DNA from 2 places in the Streptomyces sp. a15 genome. Region 2 is predicted to be linked to the other one. Evidence: riboswitches for the same ligand, from Rfam matches in the RefSeq annotation. Region 2 holds a riboswitch; the other holds the start of a gene.
The links. A riboswitch is a leader RNA that binds a small molecule or an ion and turns the genes downstream of it on or off. The one in region 2 is predicted to bind cyclic di-AMP.
Positions count from the first base shown of each region.

Region 1: another riboswitch for cyclic di-AMP. It lies ahead of AC5P09_RS02600 (C40 family peptidase); the one in region 2 lies ahead of AC5P09_RS37785 (C40 family peptidase).

Region 1 covers NZ_JBWLKM010000001.1:562,684-568,015, forward strand. The annotation lists gene AC5P09_RS02595 (ScyD/ScyE family protein) at 1-1,035, opposite strand, end outside; cyclic di-AMP (ydaO/yuaA leader) riboswitch at 1,300-1,469, shown strand; gene AC5P09_RS02600 (C40 family peptidase) at 1,478-2,650, shown strand; gene AC5P09_RS02605 (hypothetical protein) at 2,685-3,293, opposite strand; gene AC5P09_RS02610 (hypothetical protein) at 3,419-3,772, opposite strand; gene AC5P09_RS02615 (C40 family peptidase) at 4,301-5,332, shown strand, end outside.
Region 2 covers NZ_JBWLKM010000060.1:3,598-8,929, forward strand. The annotation lists gene AC5P09_RS37760 (8-amino-7-oxononanoate synthase) at 1-1,035, shown strand, start outside; gene AC5P09_RS37765 (DUF397 domain-containing protein) at 1,078-1,308, opposite strand; gene AC5P09_RS37770 (helix-turn-helix domain-containing protein) at 1,318-2,178, opposite strand; gene AC5P09_RS37775 (ATP-binding protein) at 2,393-2,851, shown strand; gene AC5P09_RS37780 (DUF6328 family protein) at 2,905-3,468, opposite strand; gene AC5P09_RS37785 (C40 family peptidase) at 3,605-4,078, opposite strand; cyclic di-AMP (ydaO/yuaA leader) riboswitch at 4,082-4,261, opposite strand; gene AC5P09_RS37790 (hypothetical protein) at 4,632-4,940, opposite strand; partial or broken gene AC5P09_RS37795 (ATP-dependent Clp protease proteolytic subunit) at 4,948-5,332, opposite strand, start outside.

The DNA of each region.
Region 1 (5,332 bases), on a different contig from region 2:
CGTGCCGTCGCGGTCCGCGATCGACCAGGCCGAGACATAGACCTTGCCGTCGTACGGGTCGACGGCCACGCCCGCCGGGAACGGCACCTTCACGCTCGTACGTTTGCCGTGCGAGACCTTCGTCACCCGGCCGGCGAAGAGCTGGCTGACGTACAGGTCGCCCTTGTCGTTGAAGGCCAGGCCGCCGATGGAGCCGAAGCCGGACTTCCAACCGAGGATCCTGCCGGTCCGGGGGTCGACCTTCCACACCCGCGCGGTGGGCTTGGCGGCCTCGCCGTTCAGCTCGCCGACGTAGAGCGTGCCGTCGGGGCCGAGGGCGAGGGAGGTGGGGACGGACTCGTTGCCGTCGTGGTCCGGGAAGACCGTGAAGGGGCGGACCCTGCCGCCGGGCGAGACGACGACCAGGTCGTTTCCGGCCGCGTCCGCGACGATCTTGCGGCCGTCGGGGAGGGCGAGGACGGCGTACGGGTTGGACTCCAGCGACGCCTTGTGCGGGTTGTGCCGGAACTCGACGGCCGAGATGTCCGCGGCGATCCTCGCCTTGCCGTGCTCGAGGTGCAGCAGCTTGCCGAGGGTGTTCCAGGGCGGGGCCGTCGGGACTCCGGCCTCCGGCGGGGCGTACGTCTCGACGCCCCAGACCTTGCCGTGCAGGGCGGAGACACCGTCGAGGCCGGTCGCGAAGCCGCCGTCCGGGGCGGCGCCCGAGGGCAGCCCCTTCACCACCCTGTGGTGCTTCCACGCGCCCCCGTCCCAGTAGACCTTGGTGAGCGCGGAGGTGAGGCCGACGCACGTCTCGCCCTCGGGTCCCTCCCCGATGCACTTCTTGCCGCCCCGGCCGGCCTCGGCGACGTACAGCCGGCCGTGGTCGTAGGAGAGCTGGCGCGGGTTGTCGAGGCCGGTCGCGATCACCCGGACGACCGGTTTGCCGCCCGCCTGGCCTCCCTGGCCCGCACTGGCGGGCGCGACGCCCGCGGTGGCGGCGAGTGCGACTCCTGTCGCGAGTCCCGTGGCGACGAGTGTCCTGCGTTTCGTCATGGCCGTGCCCCTCTTCCCCAGCCACGGCACCGGACCGCGGCTGGGTGGAAGCTAGCGCCCCGAAGCGGGCGGACGTCATCACTCCGGAGAAAATACGCACAAGTCGTGGCAGATCCCTCCGGATCGACCACGGCGAGCCATGCCCTGACCCAAGGTCACGAAAATGTATCGGGCATATCGAACATCAACCTTCACAGGGGCCACACCAGTTGGCTACCGTGCCAGACAGGCCGTACGACACCCACCGGCGAACGTCGCCGGGCCGCACGGCCTCCGCCGAGTCCGACGCGCCGCCGCGCGCCCGGAGCCGGGGACCCACCGACCTTGGGGTGAATCGGCCCGAACTCCCTTCCAGGGAAAGGCCGTAGGGCAAACCTTCCTAACCACCCGCCCGAACCCGACAGCTAACTCGGTAGGCGGAACGTGGAAGGAGTCGCCTCCCTTGGCGTCGCACCGCAAGTCGCGCCCTTCGGGCACGCGCGTAGCAGGCATATGGACCCCCGCCCTCGCCACGGCCGCCCTCACCTCCGTGGCACTGCTGTCCCAGACGGCCAACGCCGCCCCGTCGGCCGACGACAAACCGAGCCTCGAAGAGGTCGAGAAGAAGGTCGACGACCTGTACCGGCAGGCGGAGTCGGCGACCGACAAGTACAACGCGGCCCAGGAGAAGACCGCGAAGCAGCGCAAGCGCGTGGACACCCTCCTCGACGACGTCGCCCAGCGCACCCAGAGCCTCAACGAGGCGCGGGAGGAACTCGGTTCCTTCGCCGCCGCCCAGTACCGGACCGGCGCCTCCGCCCCCGACACGGCGACCTTCCTGCTCGCGGACTCCCCGCAGGACTACTTCGACCAGACCCAGCTGATGGGCCGGCTGACCAACCGCCAGAAGGGCGCGGTCGACGACTACGTCACCGAGCAGTCCGCGACGATGAAGAAGCGCCAGGAGGCCACCGAGAGCCTTCAGACGCTCACCAAGTCACAGGGCGAGCTCAAGACCGCCAAGGCCACGGTGCAGACTAAGCTCGCCGACGCCCGCGCGCTGCTGTCGCAGCTGACCGCCGAGGAGAAGGCCCGGCTCGCGGCGATCGAGCGGAAGAAGCAGCAGGAGGCCGCGGCCAAGGCGGCCGAGCTGGCGCGGCAGCAGGCGGCGGAGCAGAAGGCCCGGGAGGAGGCGGCGGCTCAACAGGAGGCGAGCAGCGGCTCGTCGAGCTCTTCCTCCTCCACCGACTCGTCCACCGCCACGGACGCCTCGTACGCCACCAAGGCCGAGAAGGCGCTCGCCTTCGTCCGCGCCCAGATCGGCAAGCCGTACGTCTGGGGCGCCACCGGCCCCGAGTCCTACGACTGCTCCGGCCTCACCCAGGCCGCCTGGAAGGCCGCCGGCGTCGACATCCCGCGCGTCACCTACGACCAGGTCAAGGCCGGCACCACGGTCTCCGTCTCCGCCGCCCAGCCCGGTGACCTGGTCTTCTTCTACGACGACATCAGCCACGTCGGCCTCTACATCGGCAACGGCATGATGATCCACGCCCCGAAGCCGGGCGCGTACGTCCGCGAGGAGTCCATTTTCTACGACGGCGAGTCGTCGATCCACAGCGTGGTGCGGCCGGCCTGACAGGACGCCGCCCGGACGCGGGCGCGGGCCCTGGTCAGTGACCTCCCTGGTTCTCGACACAGGGCCCCGCTCCCGGCTGGGGCTCGGCGTAGACGCCGTGCACCTCGCTGGTCAGCTCGTCCTTCGTCACCCGCCCGGACACGCACACGACGCCCGTGTAGACGGCGTAGTACCCGTTCCCGACGAAGACGCCATGCTCCTCGCCGCAGCCGACACGCCGCAGTGCCGCCGCCACGCGCTGGTCACTGAAGCGGCCGAACTCCCCGGAGCCGCCTTCCTCCCGGACCTTCGCCAGCTCCGTGAGGATGAGCTCGGCCGACGCCTGCCCACTGGCCTGCTGCTCCGCGCTCAGGGACGCCCGCATGCGGTAGGCGTGGTTGTCGGCGTAGTTGGGGGGCGCGTCGACGGGCCCGTCCGGTCGGCCTCCGTCCGGGCTCGACGTGCTCGACGTGCTCGACGTGCTCGGAACGGGTGAGGAAGGCAGCGCCGTGGGTGTCTCGGTCGGCTGCGCGCACTTCGGCGGGGGCGGGTAGGAAGGCGTCGGGCTGCCCGACTGCGCGGAGCCGGCCTCATCGGCTGCCCCGCCCTTTTGGCTGCCGCACGCGGTCATGGTGATCGCCGTGAGGGAAGCGGCTGCGGCCATGGCTGCTGATCGCCTGAAGGGCATGGGCAGAGTTTCCCCGCTCGGAGCGCGGGTTGTCATGAGCGGAACTACTCAGACCGTCGCCGTGGGCGCGGTGACCTCGGCCCGGGCCGGCGACGGGTCCCTCAGGTCCACAGCACCGCGATGAAGATGTTCGCCGTGGTCAGCGCGCCGACCAGCCCGAACAGCCGCTTGTCCACCGTCTCCTCGTCCCGCTGGACGTAGACGAGCCCCAGGATCACGATCAGCAGGGCCAGCTTCACGCCGATCTTGATGTTGTTGACGGACTGGTCGTCGGCCTGGTTGAGGCCGACCAGGATGACGCCCGTGACCAGCATCGTCAGCGCGCCGTGCAGCATCGCCGGGACGAAGCGGGCGGTGCCCTGGCCCATCGCCTTCATCTGGGTGAGGAAGCCGCCGAGCAGCGAGGCGATGCCGATGATGTGCAGGCCGACGAAGAGATGGATGAGTACGTCCATGAGGCCGGAGCCTAATCAGACCCCCGGGCGCCCTCCGACACCGCCCCGTCCCAACCGCCTCTCCCGACCCCGACCCCGACCCCTGCCTCGCCTCACCCACCTCGCCTCGCCTCACCTCGCCTCGCCGCGGCAGATCTTGCATATATGCGGCCCATAGCACCCGACCGCCCTCGCTGGTCCGGATTCGGCACATCGGTCATCGCTCTGCGTGAAGTCGACGGGGCCGACCGCGGATCACGGTCACATACGGTCACCCGGTGGTCAGCTCGGAGAACTTCCGCACATCGCGTTACCCCGCCGTCACGGTCAGGTTTAGCGTCCTCCCTCAGGTGACCGGCTCCCCACCGCCGCCCGGACCAGGGGCGGCAGTCGGCCACCACCGCCGAGAAGGTCCGGCGGCGGTCCGCTCCCCCTGTGCGGGTCGTCGCCGGACGCGTGACCGCCCCCGGGTGGCCGTACGTCCGCTCCGCTTGGCGTTCGTACGGACAGGGCGGTCGTACGAGTCGTACGAAAGGACGTGCAGTCCACGTGGCAGCGCACCGCAAGCCCCGGCAACGCTCGGTCAGCGGCACCAAGGCCCGGACGGCGGCGACGATCGCCCTCGCGGGCGCGGCGACCGCGACCGGCTTCGACGGGACCGGACACGCCGAGCCTCAGCTCACGCCGGCGCAGGTCAAGGCGAAGGTGGACAAGCTGTACCAGGAGGCGGAGGTCGCCACCGAGAAGTACAACGGCGCGAAGGAGAAGGCGGAGGCCACCGAGTCGCGGCTGTCGAACCTGCGGGACGAGGCGGCACGCAGGACGGAAACCCTCAACTCGGCCCGGGACGCGCTGGGTTCCATGGCCGCCGCCCAGTACCGCGACGGCGGCCTCGACCCCGCCCTGCAACTCGCCCTCTCCGACGACCCCGACCAGTACCTGGACGGCGCCGAGTTCGCCGAACGGGCCGGCAGCCGCCAGGCCTCGTCCGTGGCCCGCGTCCGCGAACAGCTCCGGGAGATCGAGCAGCTGCGCGGCGCCGCACACATCGAGCTCGCCTCACTGCAGTCCCGCCAGGCGGAGCTGAAACGCCACAAGAAGACGATCAACGGCAAGCTGGGCGCGGCCCGACAGCTGCTGTCCCAGCTGCCCACGGAGCAGCGCGCAGGGCTCGGCGAGGGAGACGCGGCCCGCGCCTCCCGCTCGTCGACGACCGACCGGGACGGCCTGACGACCCCCGGCTCAGCCACCGCTCAGGCCCCCAACTCCCGCGCCGCGGCCGCCGTCTCGTACGCCTACTCCAAGCTCGGCAGCCCCTACGTCTGGGGCGCGACCGGCCCGGACGCCTTCGACTGCTCGGGCCTCATGCAAGCCGCGTACCGCTCCGCCGGCATCTCCCTCCCCCGCACCACCTACGCGCAGATCGACACCGGCACGCGCGTCTCCCGCTCCGAACTACTCCCCGGCGACCTGGTGTTCTTCTACTCCGCCATCAGCCACGTCGGCATGTACATCGGCAACGGCCAGATGGTCCACGCGCCCAACCCGTCGGCGCCGGTGCGGATTGCTCCGATCAGCGAA
Region 2 (5,332 bases):
CTGGACCTGGCGAGCAACGACTACCTGGGCCTGGCCCGGCACCGGGAGGTCACCGAGGGCGCGGCGCGGGCCGCGCGGACCTGGGGCGGCGGCTCGACCGGCTCCCGGCTCGTCACCGGCACCACGGAGCTCCATCAGGAACTGGAACGCGAGCTGGCCGACTTCTGCGGCTTCGAGGCGGCGCTCGTCTTCTCCTCGGGCTACGCGGCCAACCTCGCCGCGGTCACCGCGCTGGCGCCGCACGGCTCGCTGATCGTCTCCGACGCGGGCAACCACGCCTCGCTCATCGACGGCTGCCGACTGGCCCGCGGGAGCACGCAGGTCGTCGCGCACGCCGACCCGGACGCCGTACGCAAGGCGCTCCTGACCCACGAAGGACCCGCCGTCGTCGTCTCCGACACGGTCTTCTCCGTCGACGGCGACGCGGCCCCGCTGGCCGGGCTCGCCGAAGCGTGCCGGGAACGCGGCGCGGGGCTGGTGGTCGACGACGCCCACGGCCTCGGCGTCCTCGGCGACGGCGGCCGCGGCGCCCCGCAGGCGGCGGGCCTCGCGGGCGCCGACGACGTCGTCGTGACGGTCACGCTGTCCAAGTCGCTCGGCAGTCAGGGCGGTGCCGTCCTCGGCCCCGCCCGGGTGATCGACCACCTGGTCAACGCGGCCCGGACGTTCATCTTCGACACCGGCCTCGCCCCCGCGGCGGCGGGTGCGGCCCTGGCGGCCGTGCGCCTGCTGCGCCGCGAGCCGGAGCGGGCGGCGCGGGCCCGCGCGGTCGCCGCCGAGCTGCACGCACGCCTGAGCGCCGCGGGTCTGGAGGCGGTACGTCCGGACGCCGCGGTCGTCTCCGTGCGCGCACCGTCCCCGGAGGGGGCCGTGCGCTGGGCGGCCGACTGTCGTGCGCAGGGGCTGGCCGTGGGCTGCTTCCGTCCTCCTTCCGTGCCCGACGGCATCTCCCGGCTGAGGCTCACCGCCCGCGCGGACCTCTTGGACGGGCAGATCGAACGCGCTGTACGGGTGATCGGCGAGACGCGACCATGAGTCGGCGTGCCACGGCCGTGCGTCGCCAGATGACTGAACGGGTCAGATGTGGTGCACCGCGGCCGTGAAACCCGCCCAGCTCTCGGGGGAGAAGAGCAGCGCGGGTCCGGCCGGGTTCTTCGAGTCGCGCACGGCGAGCAGTCCCGCCGAGTGCCCGGCCACGAGCCGGGCAGTCTCGACGCAGTTGTTCGCTCCCGTGCTGTAACTGCTGCGCAGCCACCGCAGGCCGGGCAGATCAGTACCGGAAAGTACGTGCCGAGGCAGGGCAGACATGGTGCCTCCTTACGCGCCGTCACCTATAGCGGCGATGTAGTCCAACGAGTCCTCGGGCGAAAGGGCGTGGAACTGAAGGGCGTTGAAGGCCTCGGTGTAGGCCTGGAGGTCTTCTTTCCGCTCGAGATAGAGGCTACTCGTCAAGTGGTCGAGAACAACCACATCCAGATCAGATGTGCGCGAAAATGAGAAAATAACGAAAGGGCCGGTGACGCCGATGTGCGCGCCGGCCGCGAACGGCAGTACCTGCAACCGCACTTGGGGCAGCCGCGCCGCTTCCACCAGCCGTGCCAGCTGCCGCGCCATGATGTCGGGGCCGCCCACTTCCCGCCGCAGCACGGCCTCGTCCAGGACGGCACTCAGCGCCAGCGGCGGATGCGAACGCAGCACGTCCTGCCGGGCCAGGCGCACCTCGACCAGGGCGTCCAGCTTTTCCTCGTCCAGCCCGTCCACCGCCGCCTTCGTCACCGCCCGGGCGTACTCGGGGGTCTGCAGGAGCCCGGGCACCACCGAGATCTCCAGGGTGCGCATCGCGCTCGCCTGCGACTCCAGGCTGATGAAGTCCCGGTAGGTCGGCGGCAGCACCCCGCGGTACGCGTGCCACCAGTGGTGGCGGCCGCCGCCCTCGTCGGATCCCGCCAACATCAGGAGTAACTCCCGTAGTTGGGAGTCGTGCACCCCGTAGGCGTCGAGGAGTAACCGAACATCGGCCGGTTTCACACCGCTCGCGCCGGTCTCGATCCGGCTCACCTTGGACTGGTGCCACCCCACGAGCCGGGCCGCCTCACCACTCGTGAGCTCCGCACCGGTGCGCAGCGCACGCAGTTCGGCGCCCAGCTTCCGGCGGCGCACCGCGGGACCGTGCTGCATGGGGCTACTCCTTACTCCAACCGAGGCACCCAAATACGCTCTGCCGTGGCAGAGTTCACCGCTACGAGCGACAGATATATGCATATCTTGGTGGATCGCCACCCCTGACCGCCTCGGTGATGGCACTCTGGCGACGAAGCACCAGTCCGGGACCGTACTCGAACCTCCGCCTTCGCGTCGGACTGCGGTCCCGCGGGAAAGGGACGACGTCGTCATGGCAGACCACCTGGAATCATCCGTCACTCTGCCGAGCGATCCCGCTTCGGTCTCCGCGGCCCGCTCCTACGTGCTCACCACCCTGGCTGAGTGGGGTCTGCCCGCAGAGACGGAAGTGGCCGACACCATCCGCCTCATCGTCTCCGAACTCGCCACCAACGCCGTACAGCACACCTTCGGGCAGTCACCCACCTTCACGGTGGACATCGTGCTCGACCGTGACGAACACCTGCGCATCGGTGTCACGGACAGCCACCCGCGCTTCCCGAAACGGCTGCCGGCCGCCGTCCAGCAGGACAACGGCCGCGGCATGGTGATCATCCGCTGGCTGACCGCCGAGTGCGGCGGCAAGCTGAGAGTCCGGCCCACCCGCGAGGGCGGCAAGACCGTCTCGATCGAAGTGCCGTGGACCGTACCGGCCGAACCGGTACCGGCGGCCGGCCAGCAGGAGCCGTAACCCTCACACCGGCGGGCGGTACCCGGGATGCGGGCGCTGCCGGCGCCAGGGGGTCATCGGCGTCGCGCCGGCAGTTCTCGGTGCGGCACTCCTCCTCGCACCGGTGTGGGCGGCCTGACGGCCGTCCGGTGCGTGTCCGCCCGTACGGCCCGGCTCACCAGACGCGGCAGCAGCCACCACAGGCACAGACACACGAACAGGGTCGCCCCGCCCGCGGCCAGCCCGCCGGCCCGGCCGGTCGTCACGTCCACCACGAGCAGCACCGACCCGGTGAACGCGAGCACCAGCACCCCCATGCCGAGGGTGGCGAGCCGCGAGGAGACCTGGACTATGCGGGGCTTGGCGCCCTTCTGGAAGAGCGAGCGGTGCAGGGCGGCGGGCGCGGTGAACAGTGCCGCCGCGAGGACCGCCAGCAGGAGCGTGATGACGTACGTGGTGCGCTGGACCGTGTCGAGCGACGGGAAGCGCGGCGTGAAGGCCAGCGTCAGGAGGAAGGCGAAGAGGATCTGCACCCCGGTCTGCGTGACGCGCAGTTCCTGGAGCAGTTCGCCGAAGTTGCGGTCGGCGCGCTCCAGCGGGGTCTCGTTGCGTGCCGTGCAGGGACTGTGGTCGGCCATGGACGGACGAGTAACCATCTCAGCCCGTGTCACGCGTCCTGAGAGTCCCGGAGCGCCCTTGGCGCCCCTGAGGAGCCCTTGAGAGCCCCGGAGGGGGCGACGGCGGGTCAGGTCGCCGCCGCCCCCCGAGGGTGGGTCACTTGACCCGGCCGTACCAGACGCTCTTCGTCCAGATCTTCTGCAGTCGCACGACGTCCCCGGTCTTCGGGGCGTGCCAGATCTTCCCCTTCCCGGCATAGATGCCGACGTGGTACACGTTCGACCCCGAGTGGAAGAACACCAGGTCTCCGGCCTTGCGGCTCCCGGAGGAGATGTGGCGCGTCTTGTTGTACTGCTGGGCCGCCGTGCGGGGGAGCTTCTTGCCCGCCTTCTTGAACGAGTACAGCGTGAGCCCGGAGCAGTCGAAGCGACGTGGTCCGGTGGCACCGTACTTGTACGGGGAACCCTTCTTGGACGCGGCGATCTGAAGTGCCTTCGTCGCCGGCGTGGCGGCCGCGGCATCGGACGCGACACCCGGGACCACGACGGAGCCGCCCATCGCGGCGATGGTGAGGGCCGAGGCCGTACCGGCTCGGACCATGAGCGACGGGACACGATTGAGCGCAGTCATGCGCAACCCTTCGTCAGCCGCCTGTGAAGGATGACCTGTCGGATTCGGGCTGGCGAAGTTGCCCGGCCGCTGCTGCGGCTTCACCCCAAGGGCAGCTCGGCGCGGTCATGGCGTGACCGTTCCGGCGACCCGTCGTGCTTGGGTCCTCCACTCCTGCCGATCCACTTCTGTCGACCTGTCATCCGGGCAGCGGCAGGACTCGGCGTCCGCCCGGATCGCCCCGCCGCTGCGGCGGGGTCTTGTCGTCAGACAGGGATCTTGGCTCACGGATGTCCGAAAATCCCAACGGAACCGATGGTTTGTGTTGTTACTCACCACTCACCCGTTCGGGTGGACACCCCAGTGTTCGAAGGGGTGTCCAGGGATCCGCGGACGCCCGGACCAGCACCGGAACGACTCATTCCGCCCTGAGGTCATGCGTGTTGCGCAACCGTGACGGGCCCGTAAATGGACGTGCGACTACTCCAAAAGGCGGTACGCCATTTGGTCCGTTTCGGCGCCGGTCCGGACGCTCCGTCAGGAGGACGGAAGGCCCGGACCGGCTGTGGGTGCGTCAACTGTCGGAGAGCGGCGGCAGTGTGACGCGAGCTGCGCGGCGCTCCCCGTCCAGCACCCGCAGCGCACGCGCAAGCGTGTCGGCGTGCACCTCGGTCTCGCCCCGACGGTGCATCAGCGCCAGCGCGTCCCGCAGCTCGGCCGCCTTGGTGACCAGTGCCTGCGCGGCCCGCAGCCCGCGGTACGTGTCGCCGTGGCGGGCGGGGTTGATCCGGCCGAGCAGGTCGACCACGTCGAGGTAACGGTCGATCAGTTCGCCCTCGGCGCGTGTCAGGGCGGGCAGGGGCGGCAGTTCGGGTGGGAGCACCGGCCGCTCACCTCCCGGTGGGCGGGGCGATCGTCGCCTTACGGCTCGGGATGATCCGGTCCGCGAGGCCGTACTCCAGCGCTCCCGGCGCGTCCAGGATCTTCTCGCGCTCGATGTCGGCGTTCACCTGCTCCGGGCTGCGGCGGGTGTGCTTGACGAGCAGTTCCTCCAGGCGGGAGCGCACGCGGAGCAACTCGTCGGCCTGGATGGCCAGATCGCTCGCCTGCCCCTGCACCGGCTCGTACACGGCGGGCTGGTGGATCACCACGCGCGCACCCGGCAGCAGGTTCCGCTTGCCCGGCGTGCCCGCCGCCAGCAGCACCGCGGCGGACGAACCGGCCTGCCCCAGACACGTCGTCTCCACGTCACAACGGACGTACTGCATCGTGTCG